DNA from 3 places in the Nonomuraea sp. NPDC051298 genome. Region 2 is predicted to be linked to each of the others. Evidence: riboswitches for the same ligand, from Rfam matches in the RefSeq annotation. Region 2 holds a riboswitch; each other region holds the start of a gene.
The links. A riboswitch is a leader RNA that binds a small molecule or an ion and turns the genes downstream of it on or off. The one in region 2 is predicted to bind cyclic di-AMP.
Positions count from the first base shown of each region.

Region 1: linked by a shared signal. The riboswitch ahead of ACZ6S0_RS29860 (CHAP domain-containing protein) and the one ahead of ACZ6S0_RS18970 (hypothetical protein) in region 2 are both predicted to bind cyclic di-AMP.
Region 3: linked by a shared signal. The riboswitch ahead of ACZ6S0_RS07535 (C40 family peptidase) and the one ahead of ACZ6S0_RS18970 (hypothetical protein) in region 2 are both predicted to bind cyclic di-AMP.

Region 1 is NZ_JBVJIM010000011.1:308,155-318,470, forward strand. It holds gene ACZ6S0_RS29825 (N-acetylneuraminate synthase family protein) at 1-1,280, shown strand, start outside; gene ACZ6S0_RS29830 (glycosyltransferase family 2 protein) at 1,312-2,292, shown strand; gene ACZ6S0_RS29835 (alpha-2,8-polysialyltransferase family protein) at 2,292-3,533, shown strand; gene ACZ6S0_RS29840 (DUF6716 putative glycosyltransferase) at 3,517-4,695, opposite strand; gene ACZ6S0_RS29845 (hypothetical protein) at 4,692-5,636, opposite strand; gene ACZ6S0_RS29850 (aldo/keto reductase) at 5,734-6,555, shown strand; gene ACZ6S0_RS29855 (Gfo/Idh/MocA family protein) at 6,650-7,603, shown strand; cyclic di-AMP (ydaO/yuaA leader) riboswitch at 7,720-7,857, shown strand; gene ACZ6S0_RS29860 (CHAP domain-containing protein) at 7,870-8,583, shown strand; gene ACZ6S0_RS29865 (YciI family protein) at 8,799-9,239, shown strand; gene ACZ6S0_RS29870 (RNA polymerase sigma factor) at 9,295-10,316, shown strand, end outside.
Region 2 is NZ_JBVJIM010000005.1:416,032-426,347, forward strand. It holds gene ACZ6S0_RS18915 (ABC transporter permease) at 1-528, shown strand, start outside; gene ACZ6S0_RS18920 (TetR/AcrR family transcriptional regulator) at 574-1,242, opposite strand; gene ACZ6S0_RS18925 (hypothetical protein) at 1,303-1,593, shown strand; gene ACZ6S0_RS18930 (VOC family protein) at 1,663-2,304, opposite strand; gene ACZ6S0_RS18935 (rod shape-determining protein) at 2,476-3,459, opposite strand; gene ACZ6S0_RS18940 (GNAT family N-acetyltransferase) at 3,518-4,105, opposite strand; gene ACZ6S0_RS18945 (SCO6745 family protein) at 4,102-4,980, opposite strand; gene ACZ6S0_RS18950 (CGNR zinc finger domain-containing protein) at 5,096-5,626, shown strand; gene ACZ6S0_RS18955 (PadR family transcriptional regulator) at 5,701-6,198, opposite strand; gene ACZ6S0_RS18960 (hypothetical protein) at 6,418-6,546, shown strand; gene ACZ6S0_RS18965 (DUF5302 domain-containing protein) at 6,596-6,796, shown strand; cyclic di-AMP (ydaO/yuaA leader) riboswitch at 6,958-7,092, shown strand; gene ACZ6S0_RS18970 (hypothetical protein) at 7,270-7,974, shown strand; gene ACZ6S0_RS18975 (alpha/beta fold hydrolase) at 8,042-8,887, shown strand; gene ACZ6S0_RS18980 (DUF4032 domain-containing protein) at 8,910-10,118, opposite strand; gene ACZ6S0_RS18985 (DUF885 domain-containing protein) at 10,141-10,316, shown strand, end outside.
Region 3 is NZ_JBVJIM010000002.1:478,428-488,743, forward strand. It holds gene ACZ6S0_RS07505 (response regulator) at 1-578, shown strand, start outside; gene ACZ6S0_RS07510 (phosphotransferase family protein) at 560-1,636, opposite strand; gene ACZ6S0_RS07515 (NYN domain-containing protein) at 1,781-3,103, shown strand; gene ACZ6S0_RS07520 (C40 family peptidase) at 3,189-4,163, shown strand; gene ACZ6S0_RS07525 (DUF6632 domain-containing protein) at 4,175-4,657, opposite strand; gene ACZ6S0_RS07530 (winged helix-turn-helix transcriptional regulator) at 4,737-5,423, shown strand; cyclic di-AMP (ydaO/yuaA leader) riboswitch at 6,014-6,180, shown strand; gene ACZ6S0_RS07535 (C40 family peptidase) at 6,341-6,775, shown strand; gene ACZ6S0_RS07540 (gluzincin family metallopeptidase) at 7,174-8,025, shown strand; gene ACZ6S0_RS07545 (M48 family metallopeptidase) at 8,448-9,701, shown strand; gene ACZ6S0_RS07550 (glycosyltransferase family 4 protein) at 9,722-10,316, shown strand, end outside.

The DNA.
Region 1 (10,316 bases), on a different contig from region 2:
TCAGCCGCTCCGACGGGATGGGCGTGTCGCTGCTCAGGCGCGCGGGCGTCAAGGTGCTGATCCTGTCCACCGAGCAGAACCCGGTGGTGGCCGCCCGCGCCCACAAGCTGGGCGTGCCCGTGCTGCAGGGGCTGGCCGACAAGCGCTCGGTGCTGCGCGACTGGCTGAACGACGAGGGCCTCGACCCCGCCCGCGTCGCCTACGTCGGCAACGACGTCAACGACCTGGGCCCGATGGCCGAGGTCGGCTGGCCCGTCGCCACGCCCGACGCCCACCCGCAGGCGCGCGCCGCCGCCCGCGTGGTGCTGACCACGCCCGGCGGTTCCGGCGCGGTGCGCGAGTTGTGCGACCGCGTGCTGGCCGCCCGGCCCGCGCAGCCCGCCGCCGAGCTGCGCGCCCGGCCGCGCCTCGGCCCCGTGGCGATCGGTGACCTGCTGGTCGGCGACGACGAGCCGGTGTACGTCATCGGCGAGATCGGCATCAACCACAACGGCGACCTCGACCTGGCCAGGCGGCTCATCGACGTGGCGGCCGACGCCGGCTGCCAGGCGGTCAAGTTCCAGAAGCGCACCCCCGCGATCTGCGTGCCCGAGGAGCAGAAGGGCCAGATCCGGCAGACGCCGTGGGGCGAGATGACGTACCTGGAGTACAAGGAGCGCACCGAGTTCGGCCGCGACGAGTACCGGCAGATCGCGAAGTACTGCGACGAGCGCGGGCTGCACTGGTTCGCCTCCCCGTGGGACGTGCCGTCGGTGGAGTTCCTGGAGGAGATGGACGTCCTGGTGCACAAGGTGGCCTCGGCCAGCGTGGCGGACCACGAGCTGCTGCGCGCCCTGGCCGCCACCGGCAAGCCGCTCATCCTGTCGACCGGCATGTCCACGCTCCAGGAGATCGACACGGCGGTCGACATCCTCGGCACCGATAAGCTCATCATGATGCACGCGACGTCGACCTACCCGCTGCCGCCGGAAGAGGCGAACCTGCGTACGATCACCACGCTCAAGGAGCGCTACGGCGTGCCCGTCGGCTACTCCGGGCACGAGCGCGGCCTGCAGATCTCGCTGGCCGCGGTCACGCTGGGCGCGGTCTGCGTGGAGCGGCACATCACCCTCGACCGCACGATGTGGGGCTCCGACCACGCGGCCTCGCTGGAGCCGTCCGGGCTCGAGCACCTCGTCCGCGACATCCGCATCATCGAGCAGGCCCTGGGCGACGGCGTCAAGCGGGTCTTCCCCGGCGAGGAGGCGCCCAAGGCCCGCCTGCGCCGCGTGACCGTCTGACCGTTATCCACCCCCCAGGAGAAACAACACATTGATCACGCTCTCGGTCGTCGTGCCTGTGCGGGACGGCGAGCGCTTCATCGCGGACGCGCTCACCTCGCTGTCTCGCAACGCGCGCCACGATTTCGAGTTCATCGTCGTGAACGACGGGTCCGTGGACGCCACGGGAGACATCATCGACGACTTCGCCGGTGACCTCCCCGGGCTGATCACGCTGCGCAACCCCGCCCCGGTGGGGTTAGCCGACGCGCGCAACACGGGCCTGTCGGCCGCCTCGGGCCGGTACGTCACGTTCATGGACGGCGACGACTGGCTCGCCCCCGGTTACCTGGCACAGCTCGTCGAGGCGATCGACGGGCTCGACTGCGACTTCGTCCGCGTCGACCACGTGCAGGTGGAGGGCCGCAAACGGGTCGTGCACCGCGCTCCGCTGGCGCGGCGGGGCGTGGTGCACGACCCCCGCGACGCCATCCTGCCCGCGAGTGTGCGGACCATGGTCGACTATCCCTACGCGTGGGCGGGCGTCTACCGGCGCTCGCTGCACGACCTGCTGCACTTCCCCGGCTCGCTGCACACGGCCGAGGACCGGCCGTGGATCTGGCGGCTGCACCGCGAGGCCGCCACGTTCGCGGTGGTGTCGCTGGCCGGGGTGTTCTACCGGCGCATGGTGTCGGGGTCGCTCACCCAGGTGGGCGACGAGCGCCAGCTCCACTTCTTCGACGCGTTCGAGCTGGTCTTCAAGGACCTCGAGCCGAGGTTCCTGCCCAAGGCCGTACGCAACTTCTGCGCGCTGCTGGCCCACCATCTGGAGATCGGCGAGCGGTTCACCCCGGCGCTGCGCGCCCGCTTCGAGGAGCGGGGCGCGCAGATGGTGCGGGCGCTGCCGGCCGAGCTGGTGTCCGAGTCGGTGGCGCGGATGTCCGTCGAACGCGAGGCGACGCTGCGGGACCTGGTGCCCGACCTGCCCTCAAGCCCGAACGTCCGGGTCCGCCGCGACCGGGAGGAGTCCTAGTGAAGGTCTTCTACGCCTCGACCCTGTTCGGGGCGATGTCACTCGCGGCCGCCATCGACGACGGCCGCTTCGGCGACGGCCGCCGGGTGCTGATCGTGTCCAACAACGCGGCCGTCCCCGAGGTGTCGACGCCGCTGGACAGGACGCCCGGCTTCGCCGTGCTGCGCTCGCGCTTCGACGAGGTGTTCTCCTGGAACGACCTCATCGCGCCGCTGCACCCGTCCGACTGGCGGGCGCGCGTCATCGAGGTGCCGATGATGGAGCGCCTCCTGCGCTCCCACTGGAGGCTGGAGGACGTCGAGGAGCTGGTGCTCGAGTCGATCGCGGTGCCGCCGGCGCGGACGATCGCGGGCCTCGTGCGCGACTGCCCGATCACGGTCTACTCCGACGGGCTGATGAGCTACGGCCCCACCCGTGACCCGCTGCCCGCCGAGATCTTCCGCCGCATCGGCCGCCTGATCCACCTCGACCTGGTGCCCGGCCTCACGCCGCTGCTGCTCAGCGAGTACGACGTCGCCCCCGAGATCCTGCCGGACGAGCGGTTCCTGGCGATCGTGCACGAGGTCACCGCCACCGCCCCCGACATGATGGCCGGGAAGGCGATCATCCTCGGGCAGTACCTGTCGGCGCTCGACATCGTCACGCCGGAGGAGGAGGCGGGCCTGCACGAGACCATGCTCAAGGCCCTGGCCGCGCGCGGCTGCACCGACGTGGTCTTCAAGCCGCACCCGGCCGCCGGCCGCCGGCACGCGCAGCTCCTGCGCTCGGCCGCCGGACCGCTGGGGGTGCGCCTGTCGGTGGCCGGGGAGAGCGTGCCGGCCGAGGTCTGCTTCGCGGCGCTGCGGCCCGAGCTGGTGGTGGGCTGCTTCTCCACGGGGCTGGTGACCGCCCAGCGCTACTTCGGGCTGCGGGTGGCCTCGTACGGCACCGATCTGGTGTTGAGCCGGTTGACCCCGTACGAGAACAGCAACCGGATCCCGGCCACGATCGTGGACGCCGTGCTGCCGAGGCTGTCGGCCGAGGGGCACGTCGAGCAGCCGCCGGCGGTCGACCTGCCGGAGCTGGTGCGCGCGGTGGGCTACTGCATGCAGGCCGAGGCCTATCCCGAGCTGCGGCCCGAGCACATCGAGTTCGATCCGCGCTACTTCAAGCGCAAGCGCCTGGAGACGCTGGGCTTCGCCGACGCCGGCAAGCCCAGCGCGTTCACCAGGATCCGCAGGAAGATCAGGTCAGCGATTTGAGATAGCGGCGCATGCGGCGCTTGGCCCGGTATCCCGCCCGCAGCATCTTGGGCGGCACCTCCACCCGGAGGCGGGCCCTGCGCCGCGCGGCGGCGTGCTCGGGCCCGTCGAGCAGTGACTTGGCGGGCGTCCGCGGCCGGGCGATCACGAGCCCGGCCAGCAGGCCCGACCAGTCGTTGCGCTCGGCCGGCTGGAAGTAGTTGGCCGCGCACCAGGCCGGTGAGGCGAGGCGGAACGCGCCCTCGGCCAGCTCCTCCATCGAGCCGAGCAGGTCGCTGCCCTCGAACACCAGGTTGATCATCTCGGCGCTGACGCCGAAGTCGTTCAGCACCAGCGACGGCACGCCCATCGCGATGGCCTCCAGCGCCGCCGTCGAACTCACCGTCACGAACCCGGCCGACAGTTCGAGCTGCTCCTGCATCGACCCGGCCGCGAACGTCAGCCGGCCGGGCTCGCCCATCTCCCGCCACAGCCGCTGGTAGTGGAAGCGCTCGTTGTGCGTCTGCCGCTCGTCCTCCAGGGCGCGCAGCTTGACCACCACGTCCAGCTCGGGACGGCGCTCGGCCAGCTCGGCCAGCGACAGCAGGATCTGCTCGCGCTGCTCCCGCACGCGCGGCACCTTGGCCTGGGTGGCGAAGACCACCCGGTTCCCGCCGGGCACGGCGGCCGGCCCGCCGGAGCGGGTACGCAGGAACGGCAGCCGGGCCAGGCCCACCGCCCCTCCCCCGCCGAGCCGGGCGGCGATCTCGGAGAACTCGGCCACCTCCCGCTCGCTGTGCACCACGAACAGGTCGCAGCCGCTGCGGAACAGCCACGCCTTCTCCGTGGCCGGCACCGAGATGCCCGGCAGCCCGCTGACGAACACCGGCCGTGGCCGCAGCTCGTCGAGCACGTCGGCCACCAGCACGTCGACCACGGGGCCGGTGCAGGCCAGCAGGATCACGTCGGGCTGCGTACGCTCGGCCAGCCGGCGTACGGACCGCGCCGACAGCACCGGCGGCACCTCGCGCCCGCCCACGGCGGCGGCGATCTGCTCCGGCGACGGCGCGATCGGTGTGCGCACCACGACCAGCTCCGTCACGCAGCCCGAAGGCAGGTCACCGAGCAGGCAGGCCGCCCACTTCAAATAGGAGTCGGAGTCGGCGACCGCCAGCACTCTCACCCGGACACTCCAGTCAAATGTGATCGCAGGGCGGGGGCTGCCCTGCTGGTCCACCAGTCATCGGGAACGTCGACGGGCTCGACGGCGACGCCCCGGGGGCTGAGCAGCACCCGCAGCGAGGTGATCGCGGTCGAGGGGAGGCTGAGCACGCGGTGGCCGGCGTCCAGGCCGCGCAGCGTCAGCTCGGCGGGGGCGCCCGCGTCGTGGACGGTGATGCCGGGGCGCTCCCGGATCAGCGCGACGTCCACGGGGTCCTCGCGGCGGTGCGGGTAGTAGGCCAGCGGCTCGCGGGCGGCCAGCTCGGTCAGCCAGCGCAGGTAGTGGTCGCGGTGGACCAGGCCGTTGCGCACGAGCGAGGTGCCGAGCACGACCGTGCGCTCCGCGGGGCCCTCGGCGCTGGGCGGCTGCGCGCGCAGCCAGGCGAAGTCGTGGCGGACGAGGTCGACCCCGGCGGCGCGGACGGCCTCCTCGAGCTTGTCGTCCACGGTCAGCGCGGTGAAGACGGACACCCTGGCCAGGCGCAGCCGCAGCGCGGCGGCCAGGCCCAGGGCGCTGCGCAGCGGAGTCGGCTCGGCGCGGGCGCGCAGCAGCGGCCGGTACGGGCCCGCCGCCAGCAGCTCCAGCAGCCGCAGCGTGGCCAGCCCGTCGTCCACGATGACGATGTGGCCGGGACGGGAGATGAGCCAGCGCAGTTGCACCCGGCCGGAGAAGGCGTCTCCGACGGCCTGGACGCGCCTGGGCATGCGTTCGCGCGGCTCGGCCAGCTCGAGCCCCTCGGGCAGCCCGAGGGCGCACAGCTCGCGCCGGGTGGCCTTCAGCGGGCGCAGACCGGCACGCGGCACGACGGCGGTCGCCGGGCCGAGGAGCCCGGCGTGGTGAGCCTCGACGGCGCACAGCATCTGGAGCGGGGACTCCACCCAGGCCGACGCCTGTTCGACCACTCGTTGTCCTCCCAGCGGGGTGATGGCCCGTCACGACCGCTCCAAGGTAGCCCCACCGGCTTAAGCGCTCAGAAACGCGACGTGAACAATGGAGGGTATGAACTCGCTCATGCTCAACACGGACGGCGTGCAAATTCCGCAGCTCGGATACGGCGTCTGGCAGGTTCCGGCCGAAGAGGCCGAACAGGCGGTCGCCACCGCTTTCAAGACCGGTTACCGGCACGTCGACACCGCCGCCGCCTACGGCAACGAGGAGGGCGTGGGCCGGGCCGTACGCGGGAGCGGGCTGCCGCGCGGGAAGATCTTCGTGACCACGAAGCTGGGCAACGCCGACCACGTCCGCGCGGCGGCGGCGTTCGACGACTGCCTGGCCCGGCTGGGTCTCGACTACGTGGACCTGTTCCTCATCCACTGGCCGATGCCGCAGCACGGCAAGTACGTGCAGGCGTGGCGGGCGCTGGAGAAGCTCTACCGCGACGGCCGGGTCAGGGCCATCGGCACCTCGAACTTCACGGTCGCCACGCTCACCCGGCTCATGGACGAGACCGACATCACCCCGGCCATCAACCAGATCGAGCTGCACCCGTACCTGCAGCAGCGGGAGCTGCGGGCCTTCCACGAGGCCAACGGCATCCTCACCGAGGCGTGGAGCCCGCTGGGCCAGGGCAGGGGGCTGCTGGACGACCCGGCGCTGGGGGTGCTGTCGGACAAGTACGGCAGGACACCGGCCCAGATCGTGCTCCGCTGGCACCTTCAGCTCGGCAACGTGGTGATCCCGAAGTCGGTGACGCCCACGCGGATCGCCGAGAACATCGACGTCTTCGACTTCATTCTCGACGCCGAGGACATTGCGGCCATCGGCGCGCTGAACAAGGGGCTGCGACTGGGGCCGGATCCGGAGACGTTCAACATGATGTGAGTGACCCCTGTGACCGATGTGTCATTTGACAGCATTTCTTAGTAACGAGCACCTCTTTTACCTGATTTTTTACCTTCCATATACGATCTCCCGCGTGCGAGATTTCACATGGGGAATAGCCGCGACCGGAGCCATCGCCCGCAGGGTGGGCACGGCGATCGTGGCGGAGCCCGGTATGCGGGTGGCCGCCGTCGGATCCAGAGACCTGACCAGGGCGCAGGACCTGGCCTCGACACTGGGCGCGGAGTCGGCGTACGGCTCCTACGCCGAGCTGTGCGCCGACCCGGCCGTGGACGCCGTCTACGTGGCCACGCCGCACGCGCAGCACCTGGAGGTGGCCGAGGCGGCCATCGCCGCGGGCAAGGCCGTGCTGTGCGAGAAGCCGCTGGCCGCGACCGTGGACGACGCGGCGAAGATGGTACGCCTGGCGCGCGAGGCGGGCGTGTTCCTGATGGAGGCGATGTGGATGAGGTTCAACCCCCTCATCCAGCGGATCGCGGCCGACCCGCGCTTCGGCGAGATCCGGTCGGTGCAGGCCACGTTCGGGTTCGCCGCGCCGTACGACCCCGCGCACCGGCTGTGGGCGCCGGAGCTGGGCGGCGGCTCCCTCCTCGACCTGGGGATCTACCCGTTCGGCCTGGCCCAGTTGCTCCTGGGCGCGCCCTCCGAGCTGCGCGTCACCGGCTCGCTGGCCCCGACCGGGGTGGACGCGGAGGTGGCCGGGCTCCTGCTCTACCCCGGAGGGCGGCACGCGCTCGTGGCGTCGTCGCTGCTGGGGAATTACCCGAACCAGGCCGGCGTTGTCGGGACATCGATGCGAGCGGACCTCGCGGCGCCGTTCTGGGCGCCGGAGCGGATCCTGCTCACCGGGCCCGGCATGGAGCCGGAGGAGCTGGTGCTCGATCCCGCCGACAACGGATACGCCGGTGAGCTGCGCGAGGTCCGCGCCGCGGTGGCCGAGGGAAAGACCGAATCCTCGATCATGCCCCTCGACGAATCCCTTGCCATGATGGGGCTTCTGGCCGCCGCGCGGAGACAACTGGACTGACATCGCGTTTAGGGGTTTGTCATCCCCTTGCCTCATGTATTACCTTAGATGACTACTTGAGGCATATGACCGGTTTGTCCGGCTGTGTCGACCATCGCACGACAGATCACAGGATCGTCCTGTGACCGCTGAATCCGCCTGCGGGCGGAACCGGGGACCCACGTTCCTTGGGGTGAATCGGCACTTCGGTGCCGTAGGGCAGCTTCCACGTCCGAACCCGTCAGCTAACCCGGTAAGCGGCATGGAAGCAAGGAGTAACCCCCTCGATGGCCAAGCACCGTATTACCGATACCTCGAAGAGCCCTCTGGTCCGCGCCCTCGTCAGCACCTTCGTCGGCGCGACCGTCATCGCCACGGCCCTCGGCTCCCACGCCGTCACGGCCAGCGCCGACTCCGCGATCGGCGTCGCCGCGGCCACCGGAGCCAGGCACCCGGACGCCGCCGTCGCCGCCCATAAGGACGGCGCGGCGAGCGAGAACAAGGTCAACGTCACCGCCGAGCAGGTCCTGGCCCTGGCCAAGTCCCAGATCGGCACCTCCGAGAACTCCTACGGCGGCGGCACCAAGTACCAGCAGTGGTACGCCGCCTCGCAGCGAGCCGCCGAGACCATCGCCCGTGACGGCGGCAACCGCGCCGCGTACCTGAACGCCGCCTGGTGCGCGATGTTCGTCTCCTGGGTCGGCGACCAGACCGGCGCCCGCCAGCAGATCGGCTGGGACGCCTACACCGTGACCCACGCCAAGTGGTTCGCGGCCAACAACCGCTTCGGCACCGTCCCGAAGCCCGGCGCCGTGGTGTTCTTCTCCTGGGGCGGCAGCAAGGCGCTGAGCGACATCGAGCACGTCGGCTTCGTGCTGAAGGACAACCAGGACGGCACCATCTCCACCGTCGAGGGCAACACCGGCAACGGCAAGGTGGAGGAGCGCGTCCGTCCGAAGTCGCAGGTCGTCGGCTACGGCTACCCCGACTACGCCGTCTGACCCGCCTCCCCCCACCCCCTCCGCCGAGCGCGCGGCCCCATCCCGGGGCCGCGCGCTCGGCGCGTTCCCGCGCACACGACGCCACGACCCCACGACCCCACGACCCCACGACCCCACGACCCCACGACGGCGTAGTGTCGATCCGCGGCCCGGCCGTTCGACGCGTCGACGAGGACGGCCACCGAGGCCGCCACGCCCCGAAGGAGACGACACCGATGAAGTTCATGATCGTGGGCAAGGCCAACGCCGAGACAGAGGCCGGGACGCTGCCCAGCCAGGAGCTGGTGGACAACATGCACGCCTACAACGAGTCCCTGGCCAAGGCCGGGGTGCTGCTCGCGGCCGAGGGGCTCTACCCCAGCTCGCACGGCGCGCAGATCGCCTACAGCGGGGGCCGGGCCAGCGTGATCGACGGGCCGTTCACGGAGGCCAAGGAGCTGATCGCCGGGTTCTGGCTGATCCAGGTCAAGTCGCGGGAGGAGGCCGTCGAGTGGGCCCTGCGCGTGCCGGTGCCGCCGGGGCACGAGGGGGTGGGGCTGGACGTGTGGCAGGTGTTCGACGCCTCGGACGTACCGGACGACTCGATGCCCGCGGACGAGCGCGAGCGCGAGGAGGCGCTGCGCGAGCGCCTGGGCGTGGACACCCCCGACGCGTGACCCGTCCCACCGGCTCGGGTTGCGGCGGGAGGGGCGGGGCTGGTCTCATGGGCCGGTGACGGCTTCCGACACCCATCGCGCCATCGAGGCGGTCTGGCGGATCGAGGCGGCCCGGCTCATCGCCGGGCTCGCCGGGCTGGTGCGCGACGTCGGCCTCGCCGAGGAGCTGGCACAGGACGCCCTGGTCGCCGCGCTGGAGCAGTGGCCGGAGTCCGGCGTGCCGCGCAACCCCGGCGCCTGGCTGATGACGGTCTCCAAACGCCGCGCCATCGACCTCATCCGCAGGAACGAACGCCTCCAGCGCAACCTCGTCGAACTCGGCCACCGCATCGACCTGGAGGACGAGCTTCCCGAGGTCGACGAGATCGAGGACGACCTGCTGCGGCTGGTGTTCACGGCCTGCCACCCCGCCCTGTCGATGGAGGCGCGGGTGGCGCTGACCCTGCGCGTGCTCGGCGGCCTGACGACCGACGAGATCGCGCGGGCGTTCCTGGTCTCGGAGTCCACCGTGGCGCAGCGCGTCGTCCGCGCCAAGCGCACGCTGGCCGACAAGGGGATCCCGTTCGAGGTGCCCCAGGGGGCGGAGTTGGCGGGCCGCCTGTCGTCCGTGCTGGAGGTCATCTACCTGATCTTCAACGAGGGCTACTCGGCCACGGCCGGCGACGACTGGATGCGTCCCGCGCTGTGCGAGGACGCGCTGCGGCTCGGCCGCGTGCTGTCCGGTCTCATGCCCAAGGAGCCCGAGGTGCACGGCCTGGTCGCGCTCATGGAGATCCAGGCGTCCAGGTCGGCCGCCCGGGTGGGGCCGTCGGGCGAGCCGATCCTGCTGCTGGAGCAGAACCGCGCCCGCTGGGACCGGCTCCTCATCGGCCGTGGTCTGGCCGCGCTCGACCTCGCCGAGTCGCTGTCGGGCACGCCCGGCCCGTACGCGCTGCAGGCCGCCATCGCCGCCTGCCACGCCCGCGCCGTCGACCCGGAGGACACCGACTGGGGGCGCATCGCGAGCCTGTACGAGTCGCTGGCCCGCCTGTCGCGCTCGCCCGTGGTGGAGCTCAACCGGGCCGTGGCGCTGTCGAT
Region 2 (10,316 bases):
ACGCTGTACACGCGCTCGGAGGAGGCCAAGCTGGAGTCGGTACGCCAGGTGCTGGCCGGCACGGCCAACCCCGAGGCCCCGAACGAGGTGGACGTCTCCCGTCCGTCCGACGCCCTGGCCGCCAAGCAGGCGAGCAGCCAGGCGTTCGCCGGCCTGCTCCTGGGCGTGGGCGCGGTGGCCCTGCTCGTGGGCGGGGTCGGCGTGGCCAACACGATGGTCATCTCGGTCCTGGAACGCCGGGCGGAGATCGGCCTGCGCCGTTCGCTGGGGGCCACCAGGGGGCAGGTCAGGACGCAGTTCCTGGCGGAGTCGCTGCTGCTGTCGGCGATCGGCGGGACCGGCGGCATCCTGCTCGGGTCGGGGGTCACGATGGGGTACGCGTTCTACAGCGGCTGGCCCTCGGTCGTCCCGGTCTGGGCCACGGCGGGCGGCCTGGCGGCGACCCTGGCCATCGGCGCCATCGCCGGACTCTACCCGGCTGTCCGCGCCTCGCGCCTGTCACCGACGGAAGCCCTCTCCACGCCGTGACCGCGAGGCCGGGGGGCGGGCCCGGCCTCACCGGCCTCACCGGCCTCACCCGGAGGCGGCCTCACCGGCGGCCTCACTGGGGGACTCGCCGAGGAGCTGGGCGGCCAGCGTGCGGCCCGCCCACTCCTCGAACCGTTCCTGCGACCACCCCCGCTCCCGCACCAGCAGCAGGTACAGCTCGGGGCTGAGCAGTCCGTAGAGCACGTCGGCGGCCAGCTCCGGCGAGACGTCCCGCCGCGCTCCCGGCTTGGCCATGAGGGAGCCGGCCGCCGCGCTCTGCACCACGTGGCGCGGGTCGGTGTCGCTCGGCCAGAGCGCCGCCACCTCGGGGTCCATGGCCACGGCCGTGTCGAGCACCTTGGCGATCGGGGCGACCCGGGCGAGCACGGCCCGGGTGCCGCGTACGTGCGCCCGCAGGTGCTCTGCGGCCGTCCGCGCCGCCATCGCCTCCTTGAACCAGTCTCGTTCCATGGTCGCCACCGGCTCGTCGTCGCCCGCGACCGTGACGTCGACCAGCTCCTTCAGCAGCGTGCGCTTGTTGCCGAAGACGAAGTAGATCGTCTGCACGGCCACGCCCGCCAGCTCGGCGACGTCCTGCAGGTTCGTGGCGCCGTAGCCGTCGCGGACGAACAGCTCCCCGGCCGCCTTCAGGATCTTCGCCCGGGTCTCCCTGGCCTTCAGCGCGCGCTTGCCCGCCCTCTTGACGTCGCTCATGGTTGTAGTTTAACTCTAGTTAAGGAAGCTAGAAGTCAACTCTAGAGAAGGACTCCAGTCATGGCCTTTCTCCGTGTCGTCCGCTTCACCGCCGACCCCGCCGACGCCGAGCAGGTGCTCGTCCGGCGCGCGGCGCTCATCGACGCCGTACGCGGCCGGTTCCCCGGTCTCACGCAGACCCGGCTGGCCAGGGTCGACGAGAGCACCTGGGTGGACTCCTGGTGCTGGGACTCGCCGGACACCCTGGCGGCCGCCGTCGCCGTCGCGCACGACCTGCCCGAGTCGGGGCCGGCGTTCGCGCTGGTCAAGGACGCGACGAGCGAGGAGGGAGAGATCGTGGACGAGCGCTGAGCCCGGCGGGCGCACAGGCCCTGGAGCGGCCCGCCCCTCCCAGGGCCGCCCCTCCTACGGCCGCCCCTCCTAGGGACGCCAGCGGCGCAGGTTCGTCTCCCGCTCGTACGCCTGCGGGTCCGGATACGTCACCAGCTCCACCGTCGCGCCCCAGGGCGTGCGGCAGTAGACGTACCTGTTGCGCCCGCCCGCTGTGTCGGCCCCTGGGCCCGCCTCCGGTCCCGGCGCGGACACCGGCTCCGACAGCGACGTCCCGCCCGCCTCGATCACCCTCCGCAGCGCCTCGTCCAGGTCGTCCACGTACACGGCGACGTGCTGCCAGCCCAGATCGCACGGCACCACCGCCGGGGCCTGCCGCGGGCCGCCGAACTCGAACAGCTCGATCCCCGGGCCGTTCGGCAGTCGCAGCATGCGTACGGCCACCTCCACCGTCCCCTGCGGCACCCCGAGCCGCCGCTCGGTCGCCCAGCCGCCCTTGGGCCCGTGCTCGCGGGGCAGGGTGTCGTAGAGCACCTCGGCCCCGAAGGCACGGGCGAAGAACTCGGTGGCCGCGTCGAGATCGGGAACGGTCACCCCGACATGGTCGATGCCACGGACGTTCGCGGGCACAGTCGGGGGCACGGCCGGGCGCACACGCCTGGGGCCGGTCGTGGGCAGGGGAGTGAGAGGGGCGGTGGGCGCGGTCATGGGAACGGTGATGGGCGCGGTCATGGGTCGCCTCCTGTTCTGGCCGACGGGGTCGAGCCGGTCACGGGCGGACCGTCGAACGGCAGGTCGCCGGGGCCGACGGTCAGCCTGGCCGATGGTCAGAGGTCACGCGCGTGGTGTCGGTCCCGATGGCCAGGTCCGCGTGCCGGTCCCTGGTGCGGAACGGGTCGTCGCTCATGTACGCCCGCCCCGGATCCTCCCGATCAGTCCAAGTTCGTCCACGCACCGGCCGAGCCCGAGCGCCACGGCCTCCAACGGGCGTTCCGCGCGGCGTACGGGCATGCAGAGGGCCTCGCGCAGCCGGTGCCCGAGCCCGCGCAGCAGGGCCCCGCCGCCGACCAGCACCGCGCCCCGCTCGCCGAGGTCGGCGGCCAGCTCGGCCGGGCAGCGTTCGACCGTCTCCATGGCCGTCCGCGCGATCGAGTCCACCGGTTGCCGGGCCGCCTCGAAGATCCGTCCCACGGGCAGGACCAGCTCGTGTTCGCCGCCGGTGTCGGGGTCGCGGGCCGTGACCACGATCTCCGCGTCGTCACCGCCCGCGCGCCGCTTGGCCGACTCCGCCTCCGCGTCGTCGAGCAGCAGCCCGTGCTCGTGCTCGACGTAGCGGGCGATGGCCCTGTTCACCGCGCGCCCGCCGTACGGGACGGAGCCCGTCGCCACCACCGACTCGCCGGAGAGCACGGCGATGCGGGCGGCGTCGGTGCCGATGTCGATGACCATGTAACCGGTGCGGTCCGTGAGCGTCAGGCCCGACCCGAGGCCCGCGGCGAGCGCGTGCGGGACGAGGTGCACCGTCCTGGCATCCGACTCGTACGCGATGTCGCGCAGCGCCGCGCGGTCGATCGGGGTGGAGTCGCCGGGCAGCGCCATGACCACGCGCGGCCGGGCGTACGGGTGCCAGTGCACCTTGCGCAGGAAGTGGCGGATCATGCGCCGGGCCAGCTCGGCGTCGGCCGGCAGCCCCTCACGGACCGGCCAGCACGTGCGGCCGCCCGCCTCGGGGGCGGCGGCCTCCGAGCCGTACCGGATGACCTTGCCTGTGCGATCATCGCACATGACTGCGGAGGGTTCGTCGAGCACGATGCCCTTGCGCTTGAGATAGATGCGCGTGCTCGCCGCCCCCAGATCCATCGCCAGGTCGCGACCGAGAATACTCATCGCGGGGTTCATTTCCTGACGTGCTCCAACACAACACCACGAACTGAACCGCTCCCCTTTACCCGCCCTCTGCCGCCCGGTCGCCCGGCGACTTCGTCCGCGAGGGCGGGTGGGGCTGCTCCGGACCTCGCCGCGTGCCAGGTGACACGAACACCACGACGTCCGAGTCCTCGCCGGCTCGCAGCCAGCCGGACCGCTCGTACAGCCGGACGGCGTCCTGGGCGCTCGGTGCGGTCAGCAGCCAGCTACGCCGCTGTCCGCACAGCAGGTCGAGAATCCGCCCCGCCAGCCCCTGCCCGCGCGCGTGCGGGGCGACCGCCAGTTCGTCCACCTCCAGCGCGCCGACGAGAAGCTCGGCCGTCCGGCCGGGGCCGAGTGCCGCGAGCACCTTGCCGTAGGCGCGCCCGGTGGGGAACGGCGAGGCGGTCGGCCACGCCGTACCGAAGCCGCAGGGTTGACCGCCCTCGGTGGCCAGGATCGCCCGGAACCCCGGCCTTGCTGTGTCGGCGGTGAGCCGGTCGCGGAAGGCGACGACCGCGTCCTCGCTCTCATGCCACGGCGGGCCGGTGAACGCCGCACGGTAGACGCTCACCAGCTCGGCCCGTCGTGCGAGCGTCTGCGGGCCGGTCAGCGGATCGAGTCTCATGCCGGCGCCGGCACCTTCCCGATGCCCAGCGTGCTGGTCATCGGCAGCAGGCCGGACTCGAAGACGGCGCCCAGCAACGGGAGGTTGAGCTGGGCCAGCCGTTCGGCGCGCTCGGCGCCCAGCGCCCGCCACGGACCGGCGGCGAGGTGGTCGGTCATCCGCTCCACCTGGTCGCGCAGGTCCCGCCCGCGCTCGGTGGCCTGCCCGTCGGCATCGACCAGCCCGCGGCGAGCCAGCCGGTCGTGCGCCGCGGCCCACTCCTGCTCGTCCCAGCCGCGTCCGGCGAAGTTCGCCACGGGAGCCGCGCCGATCGCGGCGAAGGAGACCAGCGCCTCGCAGCCGTCGAGGTCGGCGGCCCTCAGCGCCGTCAGGTGCCCGTCGCCTCGATGCTCGCGCAGCACCGTGTACGCCTGCCAGAGCACGAGATGCGGCTCGTCGGGCCAGGGCAGGTCGAGGTTGGCGGCGGCCAGCGGCCGGTGCTCCACGCTCACGCTCTCCGCCGCCCGCCTGGCCAGCTCCGCCGCCTCGGCGACGTCAGGACCGTCGAGCCGGTCGCCGAGCAGGGCGCGACAGGTACGGTCGACCGCGCGCATCCGGGCGTCCAGGACCTTCTCGGGGGCGGCCGTCGCCCAGATCGCCGGAACGTACCCGGCGACCATGGCCGGGCTGAAGCTGTAGGCGGTGGCGGTGACCAGCCGCGGACCGGCGGCCCCCAGTGTCGCCCAGCGCCAGGCGAAGTAGCTCGGCCACCTCGACCCGACGTCGTGACCGAGTCGCGCCGCCTCCTCGAACGCCTGGGGCGAGAAGTACAGCATCGCGTGCACCGGCTCGATCTGGTGCCACATCCTACGAGAGAGGCCCGCGTGTTCCGACATCAATACCTCACTGTCTAGATAAACTACGCCAGTGACGGTAGACCCATGGCGCATCACTGGTCAATCGCAAATAGACAGTTATGTCGAGCGGCATGTGCAGCGCGCCGTCCTTCTGGTGAACGAGTTGGCCGTCGACCGGGCGTACGGGCGGCGGGTCGCGCCGCCGACCACGGGGCCCGACCGCCGGGCGGCGATCCAGGAGGCGCTCGCGGCGGCCGGGTCGGCACGGAGCGAGTCGCTCACCCCCGCCGACGCCGAGGTGCTCGCGGCCGTCGCGGCTCAGCTACGACCCGCCTTCGGCGCGGGAGAGCGGGCCGAGTCCGTGATCGAAGGTCTCAATCGGCTGCTCGTGCGGCATGCGGCCGTCCCCAACCTGCACGGCCGACCGGACGGGCCCCCCGTCCTGGCCTTCCATCGCGCGGACGCGAGCCTGGTCGACGCCTGGGTCGCGGACGCGGCCACCGCCCTGGCCATGGTGATCGGAGTCGGTCAGGGGGCGAGACTCCGGTCCTGCGAGGCCGCGAACTGCGAGCGGGTCTTCCTCGACAGCACGCGCAACGCCTCCCGCAGGTTCTGTGGCCTGTCGTGCCAGAATCGCGCCAAGGCGAGCGCCTACCGCCTTCGCCGCGCGGCGAAGGCCGACTGAGTCGCGACTGCCCTGACCCCCGTCCGCACAGGCGCCGCGCGGCAAAGGTGTGGAGTAAGGCGCCGTCGGCGGGGCTACTGGTGGTCTTTGAGGTCGGCCAGGGTTTCCTCGGCCCACCGGATGCCGGTGCGGGCCTGGGCGAGGCCCAGGTCGAGGGCGTACCGGCCGAAGCGGTCGCGCGGCTCGCAGTCCAGCGTCTCCAGCCGCGCCTCGAACTCCGCCTTGATCCGCTCGACCACCCCGACCGCCTGGTCCCGCGCCATCAGCGGCAGCAGGAACGCCTGAAGCGCGATCTCGCTGCGGACCGCCCTCGCGGGCGCGTGCTCGACCATCCACGTACGCAACTCGTGCTCACCCTCGGCGGTGACCGTGTAGATCTTGCGCCCTCTCGCCCCCTCCGCCTCGACCGCCACGAGCCCGTCGGCGGCCATCTTCACCAGCTCCGGATAGATCTGCGTGTGCCCGGCCTGCCAGACGTGGTTGAGCGAGCGCTCGAACTTCTTGGCCAGGTCATAGCCGCTCGCGGGGCCGACGGCCGAGAGCAGCCCGAGCAGGGCGATCCGTAGGGACATGCCCGCCAGCATATCGAAAAGTTGACATGTCAAGACTTACCTATCACTCTTCACAGGTGAAAACTGACAGCAAGGGCAATGGCCTCATCTTGCTCGCCGTGCTCGGCGGGATGTTCCTGGCGATGCTGGACCAGACGATCGTGGGCACGGCGCTGCCGCGCATCACGTCCGAACTGGCCCGTCCACGGTCTGGCGGCCGCGCACGCCTCCGCGGCCGCGGTGGTCATCCCCGCGCTCGGGGTGGCGGGCGCGGTGATCGCCCTGGTGGCGCTGGTGGCGCTGCCGAACAACCGGCTGCGTACGCCCGCCACGCCACACTCCAAGGTCGAGGCCGGTTTCGCGTCGTGAGCGGTGCCGTGCGAAGCTGTGACTTGTCCCCAATACCTTGGAGGTCCTCATGGCGGATACACCGGAGCCGGAAGTCAGCGAAACTCCCGAGGACGAGATGAAGCGCAAGTTCCGCGAGGCGCTGGAGCGCAAGCGCGGCCAGCACGCGGGCTCGGGCGCGGGTGGCAGGGGCGGCGACCCATCGAAGATCCACGGGGCGCACGGTCCGGCTGCGAGTAAAAGATCATTCAGGCGCAAGAGCGGCGGCTGAGGCTGGAGTTCTCCGGGGGTACGGGATGCCGTGCCCCCTTTTTCTTCCCGGTCAAAGGTAGATCTTTTGTCCGATTCATGATGAAACGTTGGCAATGTCCGGTTCCGTCATTACAGTAATCGCCATTACCAGCCGGTGACCTAGTCCTTACCCAGAAGGGCAGCCGGCCGGCGCCGAATCCCGAACCCCCTCGGGAGCCGGGGAACCACCTCTTGGGGCGAATCCGGCCTGTGCCGGTAGGGCATCTCCACGCCCGAACCCGTCAGCTAACCCGGTAGGCGTGATGGAGAGGACATACCCCATGCACCAGCGCGTCGTACCCCCAGACCGCTTGCTGACGGCCGCCAACTGAACGGCCCCCTTCCTCAGGTACGCATCGTGCGCTCCGCGTAGTCAACGCCCAGCGCTGTGCCCCGCTGTGCCGTTTTGCGGGCGCAACCTCCCTGTCCCCCCGTGAAGGGTGTTGCTGTTCCATGATTGCCTGTTTTGGTCTGCGTTCCCTCGCCATCCTCACCGCCATCGCAGTCGGCGCGCTCGTCCTGGTCGGCACCGCCGCCCACGCCGACTCGGCCGACAACGAGAAGATCCTGCTCAAAGGGTCGACCACGGCCTCGTACTTCTGGGACGACTCCTCCGGCCGCGCCGGCGACACGGGCCTGCCCGCCAGCGGCAAACCCATGCAGAAGGGCCTGGCCGCGAGCCCGAGCTGGCCGCTCCTGACCGAGGGCTACGTGGTCTACAAGGGCAAGAAGGCGCCCTTCTTCGTGGGCGACCGCGGGCCGGGCGAACCGTCGAACCGCGGGATCATGCTGGACCTCGACGCCAAGACGTTCGCCGACCTGACCGGCGGCAGCTTCAACGCCGACACCCTCGGCGTGGACGGCGTCGGCGGCCAGGGCCACATCGAGCTCGACTACGTGATCACCAAGTGGGGCGACGGGGTGGGCAAGAAGAACCACCCGGTGCCGTTCTCGACCGGCGCCTGGTCCGAGCGCGACAACAACCCGGCCACCCCTCCGGCCGACCAGGAGCCCCCGGCGGTCGACGGCGACGCGGCCGGTGACGGGGTGGAGAACCAGGGCGGTTCCGTGAGCACCGTGCTGGTGGCCGGCACCCTGACCGCCGCGGGCGCCGCGCTGCTCGGCAGCGACCGCCTCCGTCCCCTCCTCGTGCGCTGAGACTCCTCCCATCGTGAGCGCGGGCCCTGCTTTACGCCGCCCGAACCAGAATGACATTCTGGTCTCCGTGACGAACCGCGTAGCCGCGAACGGCATCGACCTCGCCTACGAGAGCTTCGGCTCTCCAGAAGGACGCCCGCTGCTCCTGATCATGGGCCTCGGCGCCCAGCTCATCCAGTGGGACGAAGCGCTCTGCGAACTCCTGGTGGAGCAGGGACACCACGTCGTGCGGTTCGACAACCGCGACGCGGGCCTGTCCACGCACCTCCACGACCTGGGCGTCCCCTCGGCGGGGGCGCCCGCGCCGTACCTGCTGGACGACCTGGCCGACGACACCGCCGCGCTCATGGACGCCCTCGGCCTGCCCGCCGCCCACGTGGTCGGGGCCTCGATGGGCGGCATGGTCGCCCAGACGCTGGCCATCCGGCACCCCGGGCGGGTGCTGACCCTGACCTCGATCATGTCCACGCCCGGCCCCTCCGTGGCCCCGCCCACCGAGGCCGCGGCGGCCGTCCTGATGAGCCGGCCGCCCGCCGATCGCGCGGCGGTGCTGGAGCAGGCCGTACGCACCTGGTCGACGATCGGCTCACCCGGCTACGAGCTGGACCGGGAGAAGATCGTCGCGCGGGCCGGGCTGGCCTACGACCGTTGCTTCGACCCGGCGGGGACGGCGCGGCAACTGGCCGCCATCATGGCCTCGGGCGACCGTACGGAGCTGCTGGCCGGGGTACGGGTGCCCACGCTCGTGCTGCACGGGGAGGCCGACCCGCTCGTCCCGCCGGCCGGCGGCCGGGCCACGGCGGCGGCGATCCCGGGGGCGCGGCTGGTGACGTACCCGGGGATGGGGCACGACCTGCCGCCGGCCCTGTGGCCCGCCATCGTCGCCGAGATCACCAAGCTGACCTCCGCCTGACCCGGCGCCCTCCCCAGCCGGGCTACGGGGCGGGCTCGTCGGGCAGCAGCGCCTGCTCGTCGCGCTTGTGCACCAGGATGTTGCCCACGTACGACGTCACCGCCGTGGTCAGCCCGACGTCGGAGCCCGCCTGCTCCGACAGGTACCAGCGGTGGTCGAGGATCTCGTGGAAGAGCTGCGCGGGCTCCAGCTTGCCGCGCAGCTCGACGGGGATGGCCTCGACCGTCGGCTGGAACACCTCCGCCAGCCACCGGTGCGCCACGATGGCCTCGTCCTCGTGGCGCAGCCCCTTGGCCACCCGGAACCCGTCGAGATCGTTGAGCAGCCGCCGGGCCTGGTTCTCCTCGACGTCGAGACCGGTCAGCCGGAGCAGCCGCCGCTGGTGGTGGCCGGCGTCCACGACCTTGGGCCGGACGATCAGCCGTCCGGTGCCGACCTTGCGCCGGACCATCATCTCGGCCACGTCGAAGCCCAGCAGGTTGAGCCGCCGGATGCGGTGCTCGACGCGGTGCCAGTCGACCTCGTCGATGATCTCGCTCTCGTTGATCTCGTTCCACAGGCGGTGGTAGCGGGCGACGACGTCCTCGGCCGTCTCCATGGGGTCGATCGACGGGTGCAGCAGCCCGCCGGCCTCCAGGTCGAGCATCTCGCCGAAGATGTTCGTGTGCGCGGTGTCGATGTCGCCCAGCCGCTGCCCCTCGCTGATCATCGGGTGCATCTCACCGGTCTCCGCGTCCACCAGGTACGCCGCGAACGCTCCCGCGTCACGCCGGAACAACGTGTTGGACAACGAGCAGTCGCCCCAGAAGAAGCCGTTCAGGTGCAGCCGCACCAGCAGCACGGCCAGCGCGTCGAGCAGCCGGGTGAGCGTGTCGGGGCGCAGGGTGCCCGACATGACCGCGCGGTAGGGGAGCGAGAACTGCAGGTGCCTGGTGATCAGCGCGGCGTCGAGCCCGTCCTCGCGGCCGGTGACGTACGCGACCGGCTCCACGGCGGGCGCGTCGAGCCTGGCCAGGTCCCACAGGAGCTGATACTCCCGCCTGGCGTACCGCTCGCTGATCTCCTTGATCGCGTAGACCTTGCCCGACAGCCGGGCGAAGCGCACCACGTGCCGGGAGATGCCGCGTGGCAGGTCCACCAGATGGTGCTGTGGCCAGTCTTGCAGGGGGACCTCCCAGGGGAGGCGGATAAGGTCAGGATCGCCTAGCGCTCCGGTCATCTGCAGGGGCATTGGCCCAGGATATTGTGCATCGGTGGACGAGTTTCTTAAGTGGTACTTTTCTTCCCGTCCCGTCGTCGCCGCCTCGCTGGGCGCCGACGGCTACGATCACACACTCGGCGATCTCACCGCCTCCGGATGGCAGGCCCAGGAGCGCGAACAGGTGCTCTGGCTCGAACGCCTCTCGGCCACCGAGGCCCCCACGCCGGA
Region 3 (10,316 bases), on a different contig from region 2:
CGGGCGACATCGAGATCGTCGCGGAGGCGGGCGACGGGGCCGAGGTGCCGCCCCTGGTGGCCGCGTACCGTCCTGACGTGGTGCTGATGGACATCCGCATGCCCGGCATCGACGGGCTCACCGCCACCGAGACGCTGCGCCGTGCCTCGGAGCCGCCCGAGGTGGTGGTGCTGACCACGTTCCACGCCGACGCGCAGGTGCTGCGGGCGTTGCGGGCGGGGGCGGCCGGGTTCCTGCTGAAGGACATCGCGCCCGGCGACCTGGTGGCGGCGATCAGGAGGGTGGCCTCGGGCGAGCCGATCCTGTCGCCGCCGGTGACCCGGCAGCTCATCGCGCACGTGTCCGACGGCGGGGCCGACGAGCGCGGCGAGCGAGCCAGGAAGCTGCTCGGCCGCCTCAGCGAACGCGAGCGGGAGGTGGCCACGGCCGTCGGCAAGGGCAGGTCGAACGCCGAGATCGGGCGCGAGCTGTTCATGAGCGTGCCCACGGTCAAGGCGCACGTCTCGCGGATCCTCACCAAGCTCGACCTGAACAACCGGGTCCAGGTGGCGCTGCTGGTCTACGACGCGGGCTCGTAGCCGGCCAGCAGGCGTTCGATGGTGGCCCGGTGCAGCACCAGGTCGTCGGGGTCGTCGGGCATGGGCTGCTCGCCGAAGTGGATGCGCCGCCGCCAGACCCTGGCCATGATGACGCCGTGGCGGAGCGCGGCGTACAGCTCGTGGAAGTCCAGGTCGCGGGGCTCGTGGCCGGTCAGCTCCCGATAGGTGCGGCAGACGTCGTCGCGGCGCATGAAACCGGGCAGGCCGGGCAGGCCCGCGTCCTCCGTGAGGTCCTGGAAGAAGCGGTGCAGGAAGATCATCCAGGAGAGGTCCAGCTCGCGCGGCCCGACGGCGGCCATCTCCCAGTCGAGCACCGCGACCGGGGCGAAGTCCCTGAACATCATGTTGCCGATCCGGGCGTCGCCCCAGGTGAGCACGTCGGGGCCGGGGTCGTCCGGCCAGATCGCCTCCAGTCGGGCGAACGCCCGTTCCAGCAGCGGGATGCGGTGCCCGCCGTGCGCCCACTCGTAGTAGGCCCGCTGGGCGTCGACGTGGGCGCGCAGCCCGGCGGGGCCGAAGGGGGCCAGTTCCCCGGGCGTGAACGCGGTCTGGTGCAGCGCGGCCAGGACCCGTACGCTCGCGTCCTGCAGCCTGCGCCGGTCGGCGGGGGACGCGTCGTGCAGCCACCCCCCGAACGTGTACGGCATCACGTCCGCGGGGACGTCCCCCTCGGCGCGCTCCATGACGAGGAACGGCGTGCCGAGCGGCTCGGGGTCGGGCTCGTACCAGAGGGCGCGGGGCGCTGGGATCCCAGCTTTTTCCCTGGCCAGGCGCATCACCTCGAACTGGGCCCCCAGGTCGTACGCCGGGAAGACCGGAACCGCCCCGGGCGCAGGTGCGAGCCTGGCTACGCAGCGCGTAACGTCTCCGTCCCAGGAGGCGGTGAAGAACAGGGTCTCGCTCGACAGCCCGTTCTCCGACGGCCTGGACATCTCCGACACCGCGGCGCTCGCGCCCACCTGGGAGCGCAGCCAGGCGGTGGCGCGTTCCCGCAGTTCCGCGAGGTCACGGGTGGAGGTGCGCAGTTGCTCGGTCATGACCGGCCTCCCGGGTGGACATGAGCCCTTTGACAGTCGTATACCGCCTAGCAAGCGCTTGTCCATATACGGGTGGCCGTTACGGTCAGGTACGCAACAGCCGTACCCTTGTCTGAAAGGGCATGTCGCGAAGGGACAAGTGGGATGAGTTCAGCGGGTGAGGGCCTGGCTCGCCCGCTTCCCGAGCAGGTGCGGCTCAACGTCGTCGACCTGGCGTCTCAGGTTCTCGGCGCGGTGCCCGCTGCGTCCGTGCCGCCGCCGCTGCGGGGCATCGCCAAGTTCGACCCCCGCAAACGGGCCAAGCTGGGCGGGGCCCCCATCGCGGCGCAACTGGAGAACGACAAGAAGTTCCGCGAGCTGGTCGCCGAGTCCGTGGCGGCCGGCTGGCCCGAGCTGGTCGCCTCGCTGGCCGAGGGCAACGTCCCCCCGGCCGCCGACCCGGTGCTCGTGGCCGCGGCAGCCTACCTCACCAGGCCGCCGGGCTGGGCGGAGATGATCGAGGCGGCCCGTACCGATCTGGAGCAGACGGCCGTGGCGGCCGAGAGCTCCGAGCGCGAGGAGGCCGTGGCGCGGCTGCGCGAGCAGCTCACCGCGCAGAAGAGCGCGGCCAAGGAGGAGACCGACCGGCTGCGCGAGCAGATCAAGGCGGCCCGCGCGGAAAACTCCGATCTGCGCCGCAAGCTGCACGACGCCCGCGAGCGGGCCAAGTCGGCGGTGCGGCGGGCCGAGGAGATGGAGCACGCGGCCGACGAGGCAAGGTCGGCCGCCACCGCCGCGGGCAGCGGCGCGGAGTCCGAGCTGCGGCGGTTGCGCGAGCGGCTGGCCGACGTGGAGAAGCAGCTCGAAGCCTCGCGCCGGGCCGCCCGCGAGGGCCGGAGCATCGAGGACGCCCGCATCCGCGTGCTGCTCGACGCGCTGCAGGACGCCTCGGCCGGGCTGCGCCGCGAGCTGGCCCTGCCCACCACGATCAGCCGGCCCGCCGACTCGGTCGCGGCGGTCACCGGTGAGCGCCCCGGGGTACGCGGGGTGCCCGCGCGAGCCCTGGCCGACGACGACCCCCAGCTCCTCGACCAGCTCCTCGCGCTGCCGCAGGTGCATCTGATCATAGACGGTTACAACGTCACCAAGACCGGCTACGGCACACTCACCCTCGCCGACCAGCGCACCCGGCTCATGAACGCGCTCGGCGGGCTGGTGGCGCAGACCCGGGTCGAGGTGACCGTGGTGTTCGACGGCGCGGAGCTGAACGCCCCCGTTCAGGTGGTGGCGCCGCGCGGGGTGCGGGTGCTGTTCAGCGCGCCGGGGGAGATCGCCGACGACGTCATCCGCCAGCTCGTACGCGCCGAGCCGCCAGGCCGGGCCATCGCCGTGGTGTCGTCCGACCGGGAGGTGGCCGAGTCGGTCAGGCGGATGGGCGCCAGACCCGTTCCGTCTGGCTTGCTGCTGCGTCGGCTGAGCCGCGCATAAGTTATGAATTGCCGGGTTTGGGCGATGCCTCACCCGTCCCTTCTGTACTATTTCGCCCCAGGTGGAATCCCTGGGAGGCGACGCTGTGAGGTTCGGCGGGGTACCGGTGGCCGCGGGGCTCGCGTTCGGGCTGGTGCTGACTCCTCTCGGAGCGGCCGTCGCTGACCCCGAGCCCACGCTCGCCCAGGCCAAGGCCAAGCTCGACAAGCTCAACGACCAGGCCGACAAGGTCGTCGACCGGTACAACACCGCGAACGAGCGCTACAAGAAGGCCAAGACCACCTACACCAAGCTGAACGACGGCTACAAGCGCAAGCTGGCGACCGTCGCGGACCTGCGCGCGCAGGTGGTCGGCATGGCCGTCGACAGCTACCAGCTCGGCGAGGACGTCACCTCCTGGCCCGGCATCGTCGGCTCGGAGAACCCCGCGGGGATGCTGGCGGGGCTGGCGGTGGCCGGGCAGCTCGCGCGGGAACGGGCCCAGAAGCTGGCCGTGTTCGACCGGGAGAACCGCGGGCTCAAGGGCGAGCGGGACAAGGCCGAGGCCGCGCTGAAGGACGCCGACAAGGAACGGGACTCCGTCCAGGAGGAACGCTCCGAGGTGCAGAAGCTGATCACCCAGCAGAAGAAGCTGCTGAAGAAGCTGGGGGCGTACAACCCCGGAAACCCGGACAGCGTCGGCATCAAGTACACGGGGCCCGCCTCGGGGAACGCGGCCGCGGTGCTGCGGTTCGCGTACGCGCAGGTGGGCAAGCCGTACATCTACGGCGGCACGGGGCCCAGGGGGTACGACTGCTCCGGGCTGACGCAGGCGTCCTGGGCGGCGGCGGGCGTGTCGTTGCCGCGTACGACGTGGCAGCAGTGGGCGTGGGGGGCGAACCGCAAGGTGGACCTCGACGACCTGCAGCCGGGGGATCTCATCTTCAGCGAGGGGCTGGGGCACGTCAGCATCTACGCCGGCAACGGGGACATCGTCCACGCGCCGCAGACGGGCGACGTCGTCAAGGTCGTCAAGCTTTCCGCGTACGGCCGCAACCTGGTCGGCGCCATCCGCCCCTGACCCGGGCGAGGTCATCGTTCGGCCGGCACCTTCTCGGCGGGCCTGAGGAAGAAGATGCCGAGGGCCAGGATCAGGATGAAGGGGATGTCGGTCAGGAACTTGCTCCAGTAGCGGTCCAGGTCCGTGGCCGCCTGCGCGACCATGAGCAGGGCGTGGGCCAGGTTGGCCCACATCGTGAAGGACAGGAACGACCTGTGGGCAACCGGGTTCCTGGCCGCCGCCAGGAGGAACACGGCCCACACGATGTAGATCGCGAACAGCATGGGCGGCACGTGGGCCTGCTCGTGGCCGGAGCTGACGTCGTTCCAGATCGTCCAGTTCAGCGGGCCACCGGTCTCCGCCAGCAGGGGTGTCCGCACCATGAACCCGATGAAGAGCGGTACGAAGATCACGAGCGACAGCACGCCGTAAACGCGTAGGAACACGGCGAGGGCGCGCGGCCTTCTGTCTTGGTTGTGGTCGTCCATGTCGAGCCTCTCTCGCAGCCGTTGCATGGTCGGACACTACAACTCTCTAGTTGGAAAAGACAACTATGAAGATGGATTCAAGGACTGTCGCTGGTAGGGTAGGAGCATGGCGGGCAAGCGGAGTTACGGCGATGGATGCGCGATCGCGCACGCTCTCGAGCTCGTGGGAGAGCGCTGGGCGCTGCTGGTCGTGCGGGAGCTGATCCTCGGGCCCAAACGTTTCACGGACCTGCGCGCCGGTCTGCCGGGGATCAGCGCGGACATCCTGACCCAGCGCCTGCGCGAGCTTACGGACGCCGGCATCGTGCGGCGCCGCAAGCTCTCCCCGCCCGCCGGCTCCTGGATCTACGAACTGACCGATTGGGGCGCCGAACTGGAGCCCATCGTCACCGACCTCGCCCGCTGGAGCAGCCGCTCCCCCTCGCTGCCACACGGTGCCCCGCTCAGCGCCGATTCCGCCGCCCTGTCGCTGAAGGCCCTGTTCGCGCCCGCTGTCGGCGAAGCGCTCCACCTCGCCGTTGGCCTGCGGCTCGGCGAGCACCATTTCCTGCTGCGGGTGGACCGTGACCGCCTCCACCTGGCCCGCGTCGACTCCGGCCTGCCACAGGCGGACCTGGTCATCGAGACCAGCCCGCAGACCCTGGCCGCCGTGCTCGGCCGCGCCCGCACTCTCGACGACGTCCTCACCCGGGGTGACCTCACCCTGGCCGGACCGCGGGCCACCGCGGAACGCTTTCTACGCCTCTTCGCGCCCCCGGAGCCGATCGCCGAAATGTCGGCGCGTCAAGGGTAGGGGGTGGGCGTGCGGCTGGACGCTCGTGCGTGAGTCGCTCGTGCGCGGCGCTGACTTCCGGCTTCCCGCTCGGTCCTCGTCACCGGCTGTCCCCGGCGGAGGCGCTTCGACTTCGCTACTATCCACCATAGTAGCTATGTTGATCTCCGGGGCAGGACCGGGCTTTCTTCAGGCCATTTGGGTATGGCGACGGATCGTAGAGTGTGGCGATATTTCGCGAAATGTGTGGTGATGGCGGACCGGTGGGCGGCCGTTCGAGGGTGTTCGCGGAATCGGCGTCGGTGTGACGGATGTGACGAAAGGGATGTCTGGGACCTGACAATCTTGGACGTGTCCAAGTGTGAGCAGGGTCACATTCTGGTAACGAAGCTTGGGGTTCCAGCAGGGGTTTCAGCTCTGACATCACCCTCTGTCTGATCTTTACAGCCCGGTGTGCGCTTTGCCGATCCTTGAACCTTCGGCGTAGCTTCTGGCGTCGTCGCGGTGCACAAGCCATGTCCCCCGCGAACCGGCATCGGTCCTCCCGATGTGAGACAGACAAAGATCCGCCGGTCGCCCCCGATACCCCTCGAGGAGCAGCACCCTCATCGGGCGGCGACCTGCCGAATCCGTGCAGTCATGAGGCACGGAGCCGGGGACCCAGCGATCCCGTTTCTTCCCGAGGGATCAGGGGTGAGTCGGCGCGCGAGTCGCGCCGTAGGGCTACTTCCAGGCCCGAATCCGTCAGCTAACCCGGTAGGCGTTCGTGGAAGACGCGAGGAGAAATCCTGTCCACCTCCCTGCAGAACCCCCGCCTGTCCCGCTTCGCCCTGAGCGGCGTAGCACTCACGATGACCGTGACGGCCGGAGGTCTTGTCCTCCATGCCCCCACGGCTCAGGCGACGACGACGAGCGACTCGGCCGGAACGACGGCGACGGTGGCCACCACCGCCGGCGCCTCGAAGACGGCCACGGCTGCCCGGCAACGGGCCGCCAAGGTCGCCCGGCAACAGGCGAAGGCCCGCAAGGCCGTCGCCGCGGCCAAGGACCAGATCGGTGACCCGTATCGGTACGGGGGCACAGGGCCTGGTTCGTTTGACTGCTCCGGCCTCGTCCTGTTCGCCTGGAAGAAGGCCGGCGTCAAGCTCCCGCGCGTGGCGAGCAGCCAGTTCGCCCGCATCAGGAACAAGATCTCCTGGCGCAACCTCAAGCCAGGTGACCTGCTGTTCTTCAGCGGGCTCGGCCACGTGGGCATGTACGTCGGCAAGGGCAAGATGATCCATTCACCACGGACGGGTGAACGGGTACGCATCGACAAGCTGGACGGATGGCGCAAGTCGTCTTTCGTCGGCGCGGTCCGTCCCGGCATGTGAAGAAGCCCCGCCCGGATTCCCCCCGATCCGGGCGGGGCTCTCGCCTGTCCCCACGGGCGGCCGCGAATCCGCCCCCGCAGCACGCGGCTGCGGCGGCTGCCAGGCGGTGGAGGCGGTGACCTGGAGGTGGCCACGAATCCGCGCAAGCGCACGTGGCGGCTGCCAAGCGGCAGCCGCGAACTCCCCCAAGCGCACGTGGCGGTTGCCAAGCGGTAGCCGTGAATCCGCCCGAGCGCACGTGGTGGTTGCCAAGCGGTAGCCGTGAATCCGCCCGAGCGCACGTGGTGGTTGCCAAGCGGCGGCCGTGAGTCCGCGCAAGCGCACGTGGTGGTTGCCGGGCGGTGGCCGTGGATTCGCGCAAGCGCGGGCACGAGTGCCGGGCGGCTACGATCGGCCCCGTGTCCGAGCAGGTGAGCCGACGAGCCGTGGTGGCCGTCCTCCTGCTCCTGGTTCCGGGCGCGGCACCGCTTCCCGATCCCTCTGCCCTGCCCCCGGAGATGCGCGACCTGTGGCCCGGCCGCACGGTCGTCAGCCGGGGCAGGCACTCCGTGGTGGCCGGGCATGACTCTGCCGGGCGTGACTCCGGCGGGCATGAGCCCGCCGGGCACGACGCCGCCGGGCTCGCTGATCTGGCCCGGAGGGCGGATGCGGCCGGGCTCCGTGTCTCCGCCGTCCTGGGCGGGCGGGTACGACCGCTCGTCGTCGTTCCGGCGTCCGCCCGCGAGGCCGCCGCGCTGGCCGGAGTGGACCGGCTCGACGGCCTGGCCGCCGTGGCCGACCGTGGGCGCGTGATCGTCGTCCCCGAACTCTTCGCCACCCTCAACCCCACCGGCAAGGACATCGTCCTGACCCACGAGCTGACCCACGTCGTGGCCGGGACCGAGGGCCTGCCGGTCTGGCTCTACGAGGGGTTCGCGGACTACGTGGCCTACCGCGACGCCGGGTTGCCCGTCGCCACGGCGGCGGCCGAACTGGCGGCCGAGGCGCGGGCCGGGCGCCTGCCGAGCGCTTTGCCCGGACCTGCGGCTTTCGCGGCGGACGGGTCCGACCCGGTCCGGCTCGCGCGTGCGTACCAGGAGGCTTGGCTGGCGTGTCGCTTCTTCGCTGACCGGTTCGGTGAGGGGACCCTGGTGAGGCTCTACCGTGCGGCCCAGCGGGCGGGCGTCGATCGGGCGCTCGCCTCACTGGGCCTCTCCGTCGCCACGCTGACGGCGCGGTGGCGCGAGTACGTGCGGGATCAGCTCGTGTGAAGGGGAGGCAGATGAGCGAACGGCGAGATGAGGAAGACGCGCCGCACGACACCGGCAGGCCGGAAGCGGAGACGCCGGTGACGGGCGCGCGAGAGGCGGAGACGTCGGCGGCCGGGACGCGCGAACGCGACGTGCCGGACGGAGAGATGGCCGCCGTAGGGGTGAGCGCCGCACACTCTGACGGTGCCGCACACTCTGACGGTGCCGCACACTCTGACGGTGCCGCACACTCTGACGGTGCCGCACACTCTGACGGTGCCGCACACTCCGACGGCGACGCGCACTCAGGCGCGGACGGGCGTTCGGGGTCGGACGCGGACCTGGGAGGCGAGCGGCACGCGTGGGGTGAGTCCCGCTCGGGGCCGGAGCCCGGCGGCGACGCGGCGGCCTCCGGCGGCGCGGGAGGGACGGGGGAGGCGGCCGTGGCGGCGTCAGGGAACGGCGCGCTGCGACGGCAGGCCGGGATCGCGCTGGCGCTGCTCGCCCTCGTGATCGTGGCCGTGGCCGCGTTCAGCACCCCCTGGCACGTGCTGACCGGCGGCCCGCCCGATCCGGCGCGCGACTTCAGCGCCGCCCAGATCGCCAGGTCGCAGGCGTTCGACGCGGCCACGAGCCTGCCGAGCTACCTCTCGCTGGCGCTCACGATCATCTTCGCGGCGGTCCTGGTGGCCACCCCGTTCGGGGCCAAGGTGCTGGGCCGCCTCAAAGGCCCCTGGTGGGTGCGGACGATCCTCGGCGTCGTGGTGCTCACGGCGATCGTGGAGCTGTTCAGGTGGCCGCTCGGCATCTGGTTCGAGACGATCCTGCGCGACTACGGCCTGTCCACCCAGGACTGGGGGAGCTGGACCGGGGACCGGCTGAAGAGCCTGGGCGTGGAGACGTTCCTGCTGTGCGTGATGCTGCTGGCCCTGGTGGCGCTGGCCCGCAGGTTCAGGCGGTGGTGGATCCCCGCGGGGGTGGGCGCGTTCGCGCTGGCGGTGCTGGCGTCGTTCGTGTATCCGGTGGTGTTCGAGCCGCTGTTCAACGACTTCACCCCGATGGCGCAGGGCCCGCTGCGGACGAACCTGCTCCAGATGGCCGAGCGCGACCGGGTGCCGGTCGAGGACGTCCTGGTCGCCGACGCCTCACGCAGGACGACGGCGCTCAACGCGTACGTGTCGGGCTTCGGCGCCACCCGCCGCATCGTCGTCTACGACACGCTGCTCCAGGCCCCGCAGCCGGAGGTGGAGCTGGTCGTGGCGCACGAGCTGGCCCACGCCAAATACAACGACGTGCTCTACGGCACGCTCATCGGCGGTCTGGGCGCCGGTCTGGGGGCGATCGTCCTGTTCCTGGTGTTCGATCCGCTGCGGCGTCGCGTCGGCGTCGCGTCGATCGGCGATCCGCGCGCGGTGGGCGTGGTCATGGGGCTGATGACCATCGGCTCGCTGATCATGGGACCGGCCCAGAACGTGATCAGCCGCCACATCGAGGCCAGGGCCGACCTGCACGCGCTCGATCTCACCGGGGACCCGGCGACGTTCATCGCCATGCAGAAACGCCTGGCGGTCACAAATATTTCGGATCTGTCGCCGGATGCGGTGGAATATGTGCTCTATGCCTCCCATCCTCCAGGTCCCGAGCGCATCGCCATGGCCCGCGCGTGGGCCAAGCTGAACGGCGTCCCCGTACCGTGACCGATCCCGTGACCGCCCCCGTGGGCGGCGTGCTCTTCGTGACCAACGACTTCCCGCCCAGGCCGGGCGGGATCCAGTCGTTCGTGCACGGGCTCGCGCTGCGCACGCCGGGCGTCACGGTCTACGCCCCCGCCTGGCCGGGCAGCGCGGAGTTCGACCGGCGGCAGCCGTACCGGATCGTGCGGCATCCCCGCAGGCTCATGCTGCCGACACCGGCCGTCGCGCGTACGGCGGCCGGGTTGGTGGCCGGGTACGGCGTGCACACGGTCGTGTTCGGCGCCGCCGCGCCGCTCGGGCTGCTGGCCCCCCGCCTGCGTCGGGCGGGGGCGCGGCGGGTGGTGATGCTCACCCACGGCCACGAGGCGTCGTGGGCGAGCGCGCCGGGCTTCCGCTCGGTGCTGCGCAGGATCGGCGCGCACGCCGACGTGGTGACGTACCTGGGGGAGTACACGCGCCAGCGGCTGGCCGCCGTCATCCCGGCGGCCAAGCTCGTACGGCTCGCGCCCGGCGTGGACGTCGAGCAGTTCCACCCCGGCGCGGCCAAGGCCGAGCTGGGCCTGCCGGGGCGGCCGGTGGTCGTGTGCGTGTCGCGCCTGGTGCCGCGCAAGGGCCAGG